2 regions of the Chromobacterium sp. CCUG 30098 genome follow, and region 2 is predicted to be linked to the other one. Evidence: riboswitches for the same ligand, from Rfam matches in the RefSeq annotation. Region 2 holds a riboswitch; the other holds the start of a gene.
The links. A riboswitch is a leader RNA that binds a small molecule or an ion and turns the genes downstream of it on or off. The one in region 2 is predicted to bind cobalamin.

Region 1: another riboswitch for cobalamin. It lies ahead of QUG03_RS07925 (HoxN/HupN/NixA family nickel/cobalt transporter); the one in region 2 lies ahead of QUG03_RS14410 (TonB-dependent receptor domain-containing protein).

What each region holds. Positions count from the first base shown of each region.
Region 1 covers NZ_JAUCGS010000002.1:485,889-493,562, forward strand. Annotated here, with positions in the region: gene QUG03_RS07910 (cobyric acid synthase) at 1-1,068, opposite strand, end outside; gene cbiB (adenosylcobinamide-phosphate synthase CbiB) at 1,199-2,140, shown strand; gene cobD (threonine-phosphate decarboxylase CobD) at 2,133-3,119, shown strand; cobalamin riboswitch at 3,225-3,407, shown strand; gene QUG03_RS07925 (HoxN/HupN/NixA family nickel/cobalt transporter) at 3,516-4,562, shown strand; gene QUG03_RS07930 ((2Fe-2S) ferredoxin domain-containing protein) at 4,559-4,888, shown strand; gene QUG03_RS07935 (cobaltochelatase subunit CobN) at 4,885-7,674, shown strand, end outside.
Region 2 covers NZ_JAUCGS010000006.1:12,797-20,470, reverse strand. Annotated here, with positions in the region: gene QUG03_RS14440 (5-formyltetrahydrofolate cyclo-ligase) at 1-361, opposite strand, end outside; RNA gene ssrS (6S RNA) at 423-606, opposite strand; gene QUG03_RS14430 (cell division protein ZapA) at 638-949, opposite strand; gene QUG03_RS14425 (hypothetical protein) at 946-1,155, opposite strand; gene QUG03_RS14420 (cobalamin-binding protein) at 1,177-2,049, opposite strand; gene cobU (bifunctional adenosylcobinamide kinase/adenosylcobinamide-phosphate guanylyltransferase) at 2,046-2,579, opposite strand; gene QUG03_RS14410 (TonB-dependent receptor domain-containing protein) at 2,589-4,439, opposite strand; cobalamin riboswitch at 4,621-4,865, opposite strand; gene cobT (nicotinate-nucleotide--dimethylbenzimidazole phosphoribosyltransferase) at 5,015-6,058, shown strand; gene QUG03_RS14400 (histidine phosphatase family protein) at 6,055-6,657, shown strand; gene cobS (adenosylcobinamide-GDP ribazoletransferase) at 6,645-7,373, shown strand; gene QUG03_RS14390 (GNAT family N-acetyltransferase) at 7,463-7,674, shown strand, end outside.

The DNA.
Region 1 (7,674 bases), on a different contig from region 2:
GCCGCTGCCCGGTTCGCCTTCCAACCCGTCTGGATCGTGGAGCTTGCGGCCCAGCATTTGCAAGCCGCCGCAAATGCCCAGCACCTTGCCGCCGTAGCGCAGATGGCGGCGTATCGCTTCTTCCCAGCCCTGCGCCCGCAGCCAGGCCAGGTCCGCCAGCACGCTCTTGCTGCCGGGTAGCACGATCAGATCGGCCGGTGGGATGGGCGCGCCGGCGCGCACCAGGGTGAATTCCACTTGTGGATGCAGGCGCAGCGGATCGAAATCGGTGTGGTTGCTGACGCGCGGCGCGGCCGGGGCGATGATGCGCAGCTTGTCGCCGGAGCCGCTCGCGCCGCCCGGCTTGTCCAGGCCCATGCTGTCCTCGGCCTCCAGGTGCAAATCGTGCAAATACGGCAGCACGCCCAGCACGGGCTTGCCGGTATGCCGTTCCAGCCAATCGATGCCGCTATTGAGCAGGCTGGGGTCGCCGCGGAAGCGGTTGATCACCAGGCCGATCACCCTGGCGCGCTCGGATTCCGACAGCAGCGCCAAGGTGCCGGCCAGGTGAGCGAATACGCCGCCGCGCTCGATGTCGGCCACCAGGATCACCGGGCAATCCACCGCTTCGGCGAAGCCCATATTGGCGATGTCGCCGTCGCGCAGATTGATCTCGGCCGGGCTGCCGGCGCCCTCGGCGATGATGCACTGGTATTGCCCCGCCAGCCTGGCGTGGGACGCCAGCACCGCCTTCATCGCCACCGGTTTGTAGTCGTGATAGCCGCGAGCCTCCATATTCCCTATCGCCCGCCCGTGGATGATGACCTGAGAACCGGTATGGCTGTTGGGCTTCAACAGTACCGGGTTCATATCGGTATGCGGCTCCAGCCCGCAGGCCTGCGCTTGCACCGCCTGCGAGCGGCCGATCTCACCGCCGTCCACCGTCACCGCGCTGTTCAGCGCCATGTTCTGCGGCTTGAACGGCGCCACCCTCACGCCACGGCGGGCCAACAGCCGGCACAAGCCGGTGGCCAGCGCGCTCTTGCCGGCATCGGACGTGGCGCCCTGAATCATGATGGTCTTGGCCATGGCATTCCCCCTGCACATAGATGGCGAACAAGGCTTAGAATGGCGGCTTGATTCATTCCGGCCATCCCAAACCCTAAAAATTTGCGCATTGGATACCTCCAAGCGGCGGTCGGCCATTATATAAGGTTGTGTGTTGAATTCCGCATTGTTTCTACCGCTAGCGCTGTTGCTGGACCGCCTGCTGGGCGAGCCGCGGCGCTGGCATCCATTGGTCGGCTTCGGTCGACTGACCCGGGCCGTTGAGCGCTTTGCCTACCCCTCCTCGCCCGATGCCGAGCCCCGCTGGCGCATGCGTCTGCGCGGCGCCCTCTCCGTTTCACTCTTGATCCTGCCTCTGACGCTGGCGGCCTGGCTGCTGGCCCGGCTGCCGCTGCTGTCAGCCATTGTCCCGCTTGTTCTGCTCTACCTGGCGGTGGGCGCCAGGAGCTTGGCTCAGCATGCGGAGGTGGTCAGACAGGCGCTGGCCGACGGCGATCTCGCCTTGGCCCGTGAACGGGTGGGTTGGATCGTCAGCCGCGACACGAGCGAGCTGGATGAGGCCGGGATTGCCCGCGCCACCATTGAGTCGGTGCTGGAAAATGGCTGCGACGCGGTCTTTGCCGCGCTGTTCTGGTTTCTGCTGCTGGGCGCGCCCGGGGCGGTACTGTACCGGCTGTCCAACACGCTGGATGCGATGTGGGGCTATAAGAACGCCCGCTATTTGCATTTTGGCTGGGCCGCCGCCCGCCTCGACGATGTGTTGAACTATGTCCCGGCGCGGCTGACCGCCCTCACCTATTTGCTGCTGGGCCACCCGGCAAGCGGCTGGCGCTGCTGGAGAGCGCAGGCGCCCACTTGGTACAGTCCCAACGCCGGCCCCGTGATGGCGGCCGGCGCCGGCGCGCTGGGCGTCTCCCTTGGCGGCGGCGCGCGCTACCATGGCCAGTGGAAGGAGCGCCCGCCCTTGGGCTGCGGCCCCGCGCCCACGCATCAGGACATCGGCCGCGCGGTGCGCTTGGTCGGCCGCGGCGCATGGCTGTGGGCCGGTCTTTCCCTATTGTGGGCTGTTTTGATTGGAGTCATGCATGCTTGAACACGGAGGCGGCCTGCTGCGCGCGGCCGCTGAATACGGTATTCCGCCTGGGGATTGGCTGGACCTGTCCACCGGCGTCAATCCCAATGGCTGGCCAGTGCCGCCGCTGTCCGCCGACGGCTGGCTGCGGCTGCCGCAGGACCAAGACGGGCTGGAAGCGGCGGCGGCGGAATATTACGGTTGCGGGCAACTGTTGCCGGTGGCCGGTTCTCAACCCGCCATCCAGGTGCTGCCGCGGCTGCGAGCGCCCTGCCGCGTCGGCATGTTGACCTTGTGCTACGCCGAACACCCCTACCAGTGGCAAAGGCGCGGACACCGCGTGGAACGGTTCACGCCGGACGGGCTGGCCGCGAATATTGATCAGCTGGACGTGGTTCAAATCTGCAACCCCAACAACCCCACCGGAGACCGTTTTGAACCGGCTTTGCTGGAAGACTGGCGGCAAAGGCTGGCGGAACGCGGCGGCTGGCTGCTGGTCGACGAAGCGTTTCTGGATGCGTCGCCGCGGGACAGCATGCTCCCCCATATCGGCAAGCCGGGCCTGATCGTGCTGCGCTCGGTCGGCAAATTCTTCGGCCTGGCCGGCGCCCGCGCCGGTTTCGTGTTCGCCCAGGCCGCGCTGCGGCAGGCCTTGGCCGAGGAACTGGGGCCTTGGGCCATGGCGGGTCCGGCGCGCGAAGCGGTGACGCTGGCGCTTGGCGACACCGCGTGGCAGCAATCCATGAGGAGCAAGCTGCTGCGCGATAGCGCGCGGCTGCGGAACTGTCTGGAGCGGCACGGGCTCGCCCCGGCCGGCGGCTGCGAACTGTTCCAGTGGGTTCCCGGCGAGGCCAGCCGGCCCTTGCATCGCCATCTGGCGGGGCTCGGCATCTTGAGCCGTTATTTCGAGTCCCTGCCCAGCTTGCGCTTTGGCCTGCCTAGCGGCGAACAGGACTGGGCGCGGCTGGAACAGGCCTTGGCGGATTGGCGGCGATTGTAATTAAAATCAAAACGCCAGCTGTTCACAGCCTGGTTTTTGTCACGTATCATCCGACCCCATCATGACGGTGCCCCAAAAACCTGTGTGCGAGCTCGCCAGCCAAGATGCGCGGCAGCTCGTAACAGGTTCTCAGAGGGTGAAACGGGAACGCGGTGCAAGACCGCGGCTGCCCCCGCAACTGTAAGCGCAGAGTCCACGCCTAAAGCCACTGGCCCCTAAACGGGCCGGGAAGGCGGCGCCGGACGGCGACGCGCGAGCCAGGAGACCGGCCGTCATACGTGTCGACGCAAGCAGAAACCGGGCGGGGTGTACCGGGGGATACGCACATGCGCCGCTCATGAACACTCGGCGACCTGTGCCCTCGTTTGCGCGACGGAAATCGTCTCCGAGGGCACCATGCATTCATCCACCGCGCCGTCCGCCGGCCGCCGTCTGGCGCAGCACGCGCCGATACTCGCCGGGCTGATCCTGGCCAATCTGCTGGCCTGGGCCTGGGCTTTCGCCGCCTTCGCCGATCACCCGGCCCAACTCGCCACCGCCCTGCTCGCCTATCTGTTCGGCCTGCGCCACGCGGTGGACGCCGATCACATCGCCGCCATCGACAACACCGTGCGCAAGCTGATGCAGGAAGGCCGCCGACCGTCGGCGGTGGGCCTGTTCTTCTCCGCCGGCCACTCCGCGGTGGTGGTCATCGCCGTCGCCCTGATCGTGTTCGCCGCCAGCGCGCTGCAAAGCCGCGTCGCCGGCTTCAAGGAGATAGGCGGCGTTATCGGCACCAGCGTGTCGGCCTTCTTTCTGCTGACGCTGGCGCTGATCAATCTGTCTTCCTTGCGCGCGGTATGGGGCGCTTTCCGCCGCGCCCGCGCCGGCGAGGCCATTTGCGACGAGCAGCTGAATCTGCTGCTGAACAACCGCGGCCTGATCGCGCGCCTGCTCAAGCCCTTGTTTCGCATGGTGACCAAGAGCTGGCATATGTTGCCCATCGGCTTTTTGTTCGGCCTGGGTTTCGACACCGCCACTGAAATCGGCCTGTTCGCCATCGCCACCTCGCAAAGCGCCAACGGCGTGGCGCTGTGGCACATCATGGTGTTCCCGGCGCTGTTCGCCGCCGGCATGGCGCTGGTGGACACGCTGGACAGCATGATGATGGTGGAAGTCTACGGCTGGGCCTTCGTCAATCCGGTGCGCAAGCTCTGGTACAACCTGACCATCACCTTCGTTTCCGTCCTCGTCGCCGTCGGCATTGGCGGGCTGGAGGGCCTGGGCCTGCTGGCGGACAAGCTGCAGCTCACCGGTGGCTTCTGGGACCTGATCTCAGCGCTCAACGACGATCTGGCTCATTTCGGCTACTTCGTCATCGGCGTGTTCCTGCTGACGTGGCTTGCCTCCGCCGCCATTTATAAATGGAAGCGTTTTGACCAACTGACGCCGGAGGCGCGATGAGAACCCACGACAAACACGTGCTGATGTGCACCGGCCCGCGCTGCACGCCGGACGGCCAGGGTTCGGAAGCGATGTTCCTGCACCTGGGCCGCAGCATAGACGCTTGCGAAGGCCTGCGCGCCAAGCGCACCCGCAGCCACTGCTTCGCCGTGTGCAAGGAAGGCCCGGTGATGGTGGTGTATCCGGACGGGGTCTGGTACCGCAAGGTGAATGAAAGCGATATCGAACGCATCGTCTGCCAGCATCTGAAGGGCGGCGTTCCGGTCGAGGAATTGGTGTTCCATAAAACCGGCGTCGGCGACATCGAAACGGAGGCGCAGGCATGAGCGCCGCACTCGCCTTGTTGAGCCACGCCGGCACCGATCTCGCCGCGCTGTCGCGCGCGCGCTGGCCGGAAGACTTCCCCTCCGTGTCTGGCATCTCGCTGCAAGGCATTGCCGACGAGACCGCGATGCAAGCACTGCTGGACGGCCAACTGGCCCAGGCCCGCGCCATCGTGCTGCGCGTGCTGGGCCGCGCCGACGCGATACCCGGCCTGGAGCGGTTGCTGGCCCACGCGCGCCGGCTGCAGACCGCGGTCATCGTGCTCAGCGGCACCGGCGAGCCGGACCCGGAGCTGCAAGCGCTGTGCAGCGCGCCGGTATCGCTGCAGCAGGACGTCCACGCCTATCTGCAGGCCGGCGGCAGCGCCAATCTGGGCGAGCTGATGCGCTGCCTGGCGGACAGGCTGCTGCTGACCGGCTTCGGCTACCAGCCGCCGCTGCCGCTGCCCGAGCACGGCGTTTACCACCCGGAGCTGAGCGCGCCCTGCTCGCTCGCCGACTGGCTGGAAATCCGCAACCCGGACTGGCCCACCGTGGGCCTGTGCTTCTACCGCGCCCACTGGCTGTCCGGCAACACCCGCTTCATTGATCTATTGGTCGATTGCCTGGCCGAGCGCGGCGTCAACGCGCTGCCGGTGTTCACCTCGTCCTTGCGCACGATTCAAGACGGCGGCCTGCCTGCGGCGCTGGCGCTGCTGGCCGATCCGCGCGCCAAGGTGTCCTTGCTGATCAACACCACCTCGTTCGCGATGGGCGACATCAACAACGACGGCCCCACCCAGCCCGGCTGGGCGGTGGAGGCTTCGGACCGGCTGAACCTGCCGGTGCTGCAGGCCATCACCAGCAGCATGACGCGCGAGCAATGGGAAGCCTCGGACCGCGGCTTCAACCCGCTGGACACCGCGATGAACGTGGCGCTGCCGGAATTCGACGGCCGCATCATCGGCGTGCCGCTGAGCTTCAAGCAGCCGGCCATGATCGACCAGCCCGGCCAGGCCGAACAATACGCGCCGCTGCCGGACCGCGCCCGCCGCCTGGCCGGCATCGCCGCCCGCCTGGCGCGGCTGCGCCATGTGGAAAACGCCGACAAACGCATCGCCTTCATCTTCACCAACTCCAATAGCAAGGCCTCGCAGATAGGCAATGCGGTGGGCCTGGATTCCCCGGCCTCCTTGTACGCGATGCTGCGCGGCATGCAGGGCCGCGGCTACCAGATGGACCCGCTGCCGCCGGACAGCGACGCGCTGATGCATGAGCTGATAGACCGCGGCGCCTACGATCAGGATTACCTGAGCGCCGAGCAGATGCGAAACGCCGCCGCCCGCGTGCCGGCCCAGCGCTACCAGGCCTGGCTCGACGAGCTGCCGGACAGTCTGCGCGACAAAATGCTGCAGCGCTGGGGCCAGCCGCCGGGCGGCGCTTACGTCGACGGCGACGAACTGGTGTTTTCCGGCCTGGATTACGGCCATGTCTTCGTCGCGCTGCAGCCGCCGCGCGGCTACGGCATGGACCCGGACGCCATCTACCACACGCCGGACCTGCCGCCCACCCATCATTACTACGCGCTGTACCGCTGGTTGCGCGACGACTGGCGCGCCGACGCCATCGTCCACGTCGGCAAGCACGGCACGCTGGAATGGCTGCCGGGCAAGGGGGTGGGCCTGTCGCAGAACTGTTTCCCGGATGCGCTCTTGGGCGACATGCCGCTGTTCTACCCCTTCATCGTCAACGATCCGGGCGAAGGCTCGCAGGCCAAACGCCGCGGCCACGCGGTGATCATCGACCACCTGACGCCAACGATGACCACCGCCGACAGCTACGGCCCGCTGGCGCAGCTGACCCAGTTGGTGGACGAGTACTACCAGGTGGAGCTGCTGGACCCGAACAAGCTGCCGCTGTTGCAGCAACAGATCTGGGACCTGATCAAGGAGGCCAAGCTCGACACCGACCTGGCGGCGATGCTGAAACATGATCACGAGCATGAGCACGAACATGAGCACGAGCCTCGCCACGATCATGATCACCCGCACCCGCATGGCGGACATCATCACGCGCCCGCAGCCGTCCACGGCAAATACCGGCCGCAGGCGGCCAAACCGGCTGCCGCGATGAAACCGGCGACGGCCGCGGCGGCGAAGTATCGCCCAGCCAAGGCCGCGCACGGCCACGATCATGGCCACCACCATCACCATCATGGCGACCACCACCATCACCGCGGCCACCATGATCACCATGACCATCACGGCCACAGCCACGACCACCACGATCATGACCACGACTGGGACGACACGCTGAACGAAGACGGCGTGCCCTTGAGCCTGGCCAAGATGGACGGCGTGGACGTCGCCCACCTGATTGAGGACATCGACGGCTATCTGTGCGAGCTGGGCGCGGCGCAGATCCGCGACGGCCTGCACGTGCTGGGCAACGCGCCGCAGGGCGAGGCGCTGGTCGACATGCTGCTGGCGCTGACCCGCTTGCCCAACCTCGGCATCCCCGGCCTGCCCGCCAGCGTGGCGGCGGCCTGCGGCGGCGACTGGACGCTGTGGCAGCAGGATCAGGGCAAACGGCTGAGCGACACCCCCGCAGCCTTGCAGGCGCTGGCCGGCCCGCCCCTGGTCACCCGCGCCGACGCGCACGACGCGGTGCTGAAGCTGGCGCGCGGCTTGATCGCCGAGCTGGCCGCGCGCGGCTACGACAGCGCCGCCGTGCCGGCAGCCGTCGCCGCCGTGCTGCCCGGCATCGAACCGAACGCCGATCTGGAACGCGTGCTGACCTTCGTCTGCGCT
Region 2 (7,674 bases):
CGTCGTCGATGGCCAGCAGCGGCACAAACAACACGTCCAGCCGTTCGGCGCGCAGCGCCGGACCATCGTATTCGGCGATCCGGTAGCGCGGATGCAGATACCAGCGGTCAGCCGCGCCCAGACGGCTGAACCACAGCCGGCGGCCGCGCCGCGGAATCTGCGGCAGATAGACTTCCGCGCCGCGCCACAGCGCTGCGCTCATCAGGATTTCCAGATCCAGCTCCGAACCGGCGGCCAGATAAGCGCCCACGCGCTTGCCTCGCTTGAGCAGCCGCGAGGCGTGACGCGCGATCGCCCGCATCGCCTGCAAACGGTAAGAAGCGCTCAGAGCCTGACGCGCGCGGCGAATTTTCCTGCGCAATGCGGGCTTGTCGACGGGAAACGGATCGGAAACAAGAGAGGGTGCGGTCATGGCAGAGGGGGGAGCCCCCGCGAGTGTCGTTCGGGCAAAATTCGCTTGTACCCTGTTTCCAGGGAGGGCCGCCTGCCAGTCATTTCGGGCGCATCCTCAAGAGGACGCGGCACGCCCATGACTCACGCTGGCAGCCTGAAGCGAACGCATTGGTACAAAGGAATTGTGTGCCTTCACAAACACCGCAGGGGGTACTGACCTTGGTGTTCGCCAGCTGGCTGCGGTTTAAAACAGCGCTTGCTGGCTTTCGCGGAGCGCCTGGTCGGCTGCTTCGCTCATACTGCGTATTTTACGCTGAAACGCCGCCATCTCCAAGCCCTCTCCCACTTTTGTCTTCAACAAATCGTGGGCGATGTTCAAGGCGGCCATGATGGCGATCTTGTCGGCGTCCATCACCTTGCCGTGCTGCTGGATCATTTCGATCTTGCCGGCCAGCAGACGCACCGCCTCTTGCAGCGTTTCCTTTTCTTCCGCCGGGGTGCCGATGGTGAAGGAACGTCCCAGCAGTTCGATTTCAACCTGAGCCACGTCGCTCATTCCGCATCCTCCGACGCCTTGGGCAGGCGCTCGACCAGAGCCGCCACCCGCGCGCGGGTTTCGTTCACTCTGAAGTTCAGCTCCGCATTGTCGCGCAGCGCTTCGGACAGCGCTTCGGCAAAACGGCCGTTTTGTGTTTCAAGTTCGCGAATGCGCGCCACCAACGCCGTCACCCGCGACTCGAGATATTCCAGTTCCTTGTCCATGGCGGCGAGGATAGCCGGCGCTCACTTGGCCGTCAAACCCAGCCGCTGCCGCGCTGTGTCCAGCGCGAGACACAGGGCCGCCGCGCCGTCCACCAGCCGCGGGCCGGGCACGACCATGGCGTCGCCCGGCAAGGCGAACAAGGCGTCTTTGGCCACCGCCGGCAGCGTCTGCCAACGACGCCACATCCGCAGGCTGGCCTCGTCGCCGGCCAGAATGGCCTGCGGACGCGCGGCCACCACGGTGGCGGCGGACACTTGCGGCGCCGGCTGCCGGACATCGCCAAACACGTTGACGCCGCCGCACAAGCTGATCAGCGGCCCCATGAAGCTTTGATCGCTGACGGTGAAAATGGGCGTTTGGCTGACTTGATAGAACACCCGCACCGGCGCGCGCGCGCCGTAACGCCGGCGCAACTCGGCCAGGCGCTGGCGATAACTCGCGGCCGCCTTGCCGGCGGCGACGTCCACGCCCGCCAGCCGCCCCAAGGCCAGCATTTCCTTGGCCACGTCGTCCGGCTGCAAAGGGTGGCTCAGATAGACGGGAATGCCCAGGCCGCGCAAGCGCTCCAGTTCGCGCGGCGCGCCGCCGTCGCGCCAGGCCACCACCAGATCCGGCCGCTGCCGCATCACCGCCTCCAGGCTGAAGCCGGTGAAGCTGCCCACCCGCGGCAAACGCTTGGCGGCGTCCGGATGGTCGCTATGTTCCACCGTGGCCACCAGCTTGTCGCCGGCGCCCACCGCGTACAGCATTTCCGTGGCGTGCGGCACCAGGGTCAGAATCCTTTGCGCCGGCTGCGCCAGCGTGATGGTCTGGCCACCGCCGTCCTGGGCGCTGACCGCCGCCAAGGCCGGCAGCGCGCCCAGCAGCAAGGCCAGAACCGGCGACCGTCTCATGTCTCGCCTTTCAACACCAGCGGCAAGCCGCAGGCCACCAGCGTCACCCGCTGGCAGACCGCCGCCACCGCTTGATTCACCCGACCCAGCTCGTCGACGAAGCATCGGGTCTGGGCATTGGCCGACACCACGCCCCAGCCGATTTCATTGCTGACCAGCAGCACCTCGCCTCGGGCCTGTTCCAGCGCCGCCAGCAGCGCGGCGCGTTCCTGTTCGAAACCAGCGGTGTCGAAACCGCCGTTCTCGTTGAAAAAGCGCATCAGCCACATGCCCAGGCAGTCGACCAAGAGCAGGCCGCCCGCCGCGTCGCGACGCAGCAGCTCGGCGGCCAAGCCGCGGCCGGCCTCCGCTTGCGACCACGCCGCCGGACGCCGTCGACGATGGTGTTCGACGCGAGCGGCGAACTCGGCGTCGCCGCCGCGCAGCTCGGCCGTCGCCAGATAGCAGACCGGGCCCGGGTGGGCCAAGGCCAGGGTTTCGGCGTAGCGGCTCTTGCCGCTGCGCGCGCCGCCGGTGATCAGGTGGGGCATGGGAATTCCTTACTGACTGAAACGAACCCCAAGGAAAACACCCAGTCCGCCGGTGTTGTACCCATAAGCGGTTTCATATTCACGATTGAACAGATTGTCCGCTCGAGCCGTGGCAGTCCAATTTTTGGCAAAACGATAATTGGCAAAAATATTGGTCACGCCGTAACCATGCAGCGCTTTGGCCTCCGAATTAGCCGCATCTCCCGCTCTGCGCGACGCGACTTGCTGCTCCGCTCCCAGCGTCCATTTTTCCCACTGCTTAGCGGCGGATACGCTGGCACTCTGGCGCGGCCGGTTTGCCAACCAATTGCCTGTCTTATCGTCTCGCGCATCCATCAGCGTCAAGTTACCTTGCCAGTCGATACTGAGCCATTGGGCCCCCGCCTCCAATGACAGCCCCCGGATCGTTGTGCGATCCACATTGCTCGGGCGCCATGAATTGAAATCCGTGGGGTCGGTTTGCGCCCACTGAATCAACTGCTCCACTTTGTTCTGGAATAGGGTCAAGCTAGCCGAACGGCCATCTTTTCGGTATTGCAGAGCCAGTTCTGTATTCTTTGAACTCTCCGGCTTTAGATTGGGGTTGCCGCTGCCCGGATAGTACAGATCGTTAAAGGACGGTGCTTTATACCCTGTGCCATAACCTACACGCGCAAGCCAACCATCGGCGAAATGATAGCCATAACCGGCTTTACCGGTCATCTTCCCCCCAAATTGATCATCATGATCGTTTCGAAGGCTAGCTTGCAGAAGATGCTTGCCCAACTCCAACTGGTAGCTCACGAATCCGGCATTGGTGGTGCGGGTGTTTTTGGTATAGATACCATCGCTAGCGATTTTCTGGTCCAAATGGGAGGCGCCCAAAATAAATAAGCCAACCTTGGTATTCAAGTCGTTCTGCCATTGCCATTCGTTCTGCGTTGTCTGAAAAAAGCTGGCACGTCGATCGAAATTGCCGTTATGAAACTCCTCGGACTTGTCCTGACTGCGGGCAAAACGCAGAGTGCTTGTCCAGACATCGTTGAAACGATTTTTTGATTCAACGCTCTGCCCAGTCAGGCGCGACTTGGAGCGATCCTGCCCCTTCCACGCACTGGTATAGTCAATGTCAGCCTCCGCAAAGGTCTGGAATAGACGCACAGTCAAATCATGGCCCGGCAACAAGGTCTGCGTCAGGCTAGCGGCATAGCTATCATTGCGATACCCATCATTGTCCGGGTTGTAGTAATACGTGTTGCGTGAATTCGTCGCCGAAAAACCATCGGACTGAGCGTGCGACAGCTGCAGGCTATAAGCGGTATTTCCTGACTTCCCCGCTACGCCGGCGCTTAGCTTGCCGGTGCCTCGGCTGCCAAACTCAACCCCCGCGTTCCATCGCGGCTCGCCCTCGCCTTTGCGAGTGAAGATCTGAATCACCCCGCCGATGGCGTCTGCGCCGTATAAACTGGACGCAGGCCCCCGCAGAATTTCAATGCGCTCGATCTGGGCCAATGGAATATTCTGAATCGTCGTGGTACCGAGCGTGGCGGAATAAATTCGCACGCCGTCCACCAGCACCACCGTATGGCTATCCTTGTTGCCGCGGATATAGATGCTGCTGGCGCTGCCTGGGCCGCCATTGCTGGCGATAGAAACAGCCGCTTGACGCGACAACACTTGTTGCAGGGTTTGCGCCCCGCTTTCTTCGATTTCCTCGCGCGTGACCACAGTCGCATCGGCTAGCGTGCGCGACAGCGGTTGCGCCACACGGCCCGCCGTCACCACTACCGGATCCCCGGCGAACTCGGGCACATTGGCGGCATAGGCCTGGCCGGCGCAGACCAGCGAGACCAGCAAGGCGCATTGTTGGGGTTTGAACATGAAACACACTCCACATGGAATCTGGCCGCCAGGGCGGCATGGTTAGGAAGAGTGCGAAGAAGGCATGAAAAGGGGGACGCCGCGGCAGGACGCCGGGCCGTCTGTCGGATCGCCTCCCCGCGATACTCCAGTGCGGCCGCCTTCCGGGCGGCCATTGGGCGGGCGCGAGTGTGGTTTCCATGATCGCGCATGCCAGCAGGCCGGTCTCCGGGCTCGGCCTTGCGGCGATGCGCCTTCCCATCCGATGGACAGTGGCCCTTGCATCGCCTGGGCGTTGAGGTTCAACGTCTCGCGCATCGAGCGCGACTCGGTTGAACAGCTTCACACGCCAGGCCTTACCGTTGCGGGGGCAGCGCCGGTCTTGCACCGGCTTCCCGTTTCATCCGCGGCGCTTGAGCCGCGGACACCTGCTAGGTTCCGGATTATACCGGAGAGCATCCCGACGGGATGGCGCCAAAAGAAATATGTTTAGTTAGGATCAAATCGTCCACCGGCTGCGGGTTGCCCCGGTGGCGGGCTATCGCTTAAAGTCGCCGCTGAATCACTCTCTCATCCAGGCTGGAGTTGGCCATCTCATGACATTCATCGATACCTTTCGCTCACCCGATTTCGCCGCCTACCAGGCCGCCCGCGCCCGCCAGGCCACACTCACCAAGCCGGCGGGCAGCCTGGGCAGGCTGGAAGAGCTGGCCTGCCGCTTCGCCGCCTGGCAGGGCAAGGTCTGCCCGGACGCGCTGCGGCCGGCGATCACGGTATTCGCCGGCGATCACGGCGTGACGGCGGAAGGCGTATCCGCCTATCCCTCGGTGGTGACCGGCGAAATGGTGCGCAATTTCGCCAATGGCGGCGCGGCCATCTGCGTGTTGGCGCAAAGCCTGGACGCCAGGCTGGAGGTGGTGGACGCCGGCGTGCTCAGCGACGTCTCCGCGCTGCCCATCGTCCACGCCAAAGTGCGGGCCGGCACCGGCAATCTGGCCAGGGAGGCCGCAATGACGCCGGCACAGGCGGAGGCCGCGCTGGAAGTGGGCCGCCTGGCCGCGCGCCGCGCGCTGGACGGCGGCGCCAATTTGCTGATCGCCGGCGACATGGGCATAGGCAACACCACCGCGTCCGCCGCGCTGATCTGCCGGCTGGCGGACTTGCCGCCGGAGCGCATCGTCGGCCGCGGCACCGGCCTGGACGAGGCCGGCCTGGACACCAAGCGCCAAGTGGTGCGCACCGCGCTGGCCCGCGTCGCCGAGCGCGATTTGTCCGCGCTGGACATCCTGGCCGAGCTGGGCGGCCTGGAAATCGCCGCCATGGCCGGCTTCTATCTGGAAAGCGCCGCGCAAGGCGCGCCGGCGCTGGTGGACGGCTTCATTTCCAGCGCCGCCGCGCTCTGCGCGCTGGCGCTGGAGCCGCGCGCGGGAGATTGGCTGCTGGCCAGCCACCGCTCGGAAGAAACCGGCCACCTGCTGGCGCTGCACGCGCTGAAGCTGGAGCCGGTGCTGGACCTGGGCATGCATCTGGGCGAGGGATCCGGCGCCGCCTTGTGCGTGCCCTTGCTGCAAATGGCCATCCGCCTGCACAACGAGATGGCCACCTTCGCCGAGGCGGGCATCACCGGAAAAGCGGAATGAACCCCTATACCCTGACCCTGTTGCGTCACGGCGAAATCGATCATGAGGGCCGCTTGATCGGCAGTTGCGATCTGCCGCTGAACGCCACCGGACACATTCAGATGGCGCAAAGCTGGCAGCGCATTTGCGCGCTGGCGCCGGTGACGGCGATGGCCAGCTCGCCTTTGCAGCGTTGCCGCGAGTTCGCGGTCCAGCACGCTCTGCACGGCTCGCTGACGCTGAAAGTGGACCCGCGCTTCGCGGAAATGGACTTTGGCGACTGGGACGGCATGGACGTGCAGGTGCTGGCGCAGCGCTATCCGGACTGGCGCGCCAAACTGGCGGCCGGGGAGCTGACGCCGCCGGGCGGCGAAGCTTACGATGGCTTCCGCACCCGAGTGCTGGCCGGCCTGTCCGAGTGGATGACCACGGCCAGCGGCAGCCACCGCGTGCTGGTCACCCACGGCGGCGTCATCACCACCTTGCTGGCGGAGTTGCTGGGCGCCGATTTTGCGGTGGCCAAGCTGATGACGGTGCAGCGCGGCGGCTTTGCCCAATTATCCATCCTGGACGGGCACCCGGCCTATTTGATGCGGCTGGAAGCACCGTGCGCGGACTGATTCTGGCGCTGCAGTTCCTGACCCGCCTGCCCACGCCGCAGCTGCGCGAGTTCAAGCCCGAGTGGTTGGCCGACAGCGCTCGCTGGTTCGCCGCGGTGGGCTTGATCGTCGGCGCGCTATTGCTGGCGGCGCTGACCCTGGGCCGCCTGAGCGATCCTTGGCTGGCGGCGCTGCTGGCGCTCTTGATGTGGACCTGGGTCACCGGCGGCCTGCATCTGGACGGCTTGGGCGATCTCGCCGACGCGCTGGGCGCCGCCCACCGTTCGCGCGAACGTTTCTTCGAGGTGCTGAAAGATCCTCACGTCGGCAGCTTCGGCGCGCTGGCGCTGATCCTGGCCATCGTCGCCAAGCTGGTCTTGCTGATGTTGCTGGCCAAACAGCCGGCGCCGCCCTGGGGCCTGCTGCTGATCCCCGCCTGGTGCCGCTGTTTCGCGGTGTACTGGTCGGCCAGCCTGCCGGCGATCGCGCCCGGCAGCGGCGAGCGCTTCGCCTGGCGGCGGCACGGCCCCAGCCTGGCGGTCAACGCGGCGCTGCTGGCGGCGCTGTCGGCCTGGCTGGCCCCGGCATTGCTGCTGGCGCCTTTGGCGGCGCTGGCCTGGCGGCGCTTCCTGCTGCGCAAGCTGGGCGGCATGACCGGGGACTGCCTGGGCGCGGGCATTGAGTTGTGCGAAATCGGCCTCTTGCTGCTTTTGGCGGTCCGCTGGCCGGCGCTCTAGCAACGCTGCAACGATACCGCCATCTCCCCGTCATCCGGCGGTGATGCCGAGCGCGGATACTGGCGGCGTCGTCATCGCACGGAGCCGCCATGGCCCATCTGGAGATCAGCTGCGAGCGCGGCCGGCTGGACCGCGACATGATTCAGCGCTTCCTGTCTCAAACCCATTGGGCGCAAGGCCTGACGCCGGAGCAGCTGGACAAGGCCATAGCGCACTCGCTGGTGTTCGGCGCCTACCGCGGACAACGGCAACTGGGCTTTGCCCGCATCGTCACCGACTACGCCAGCTTCGCCTATTTGTC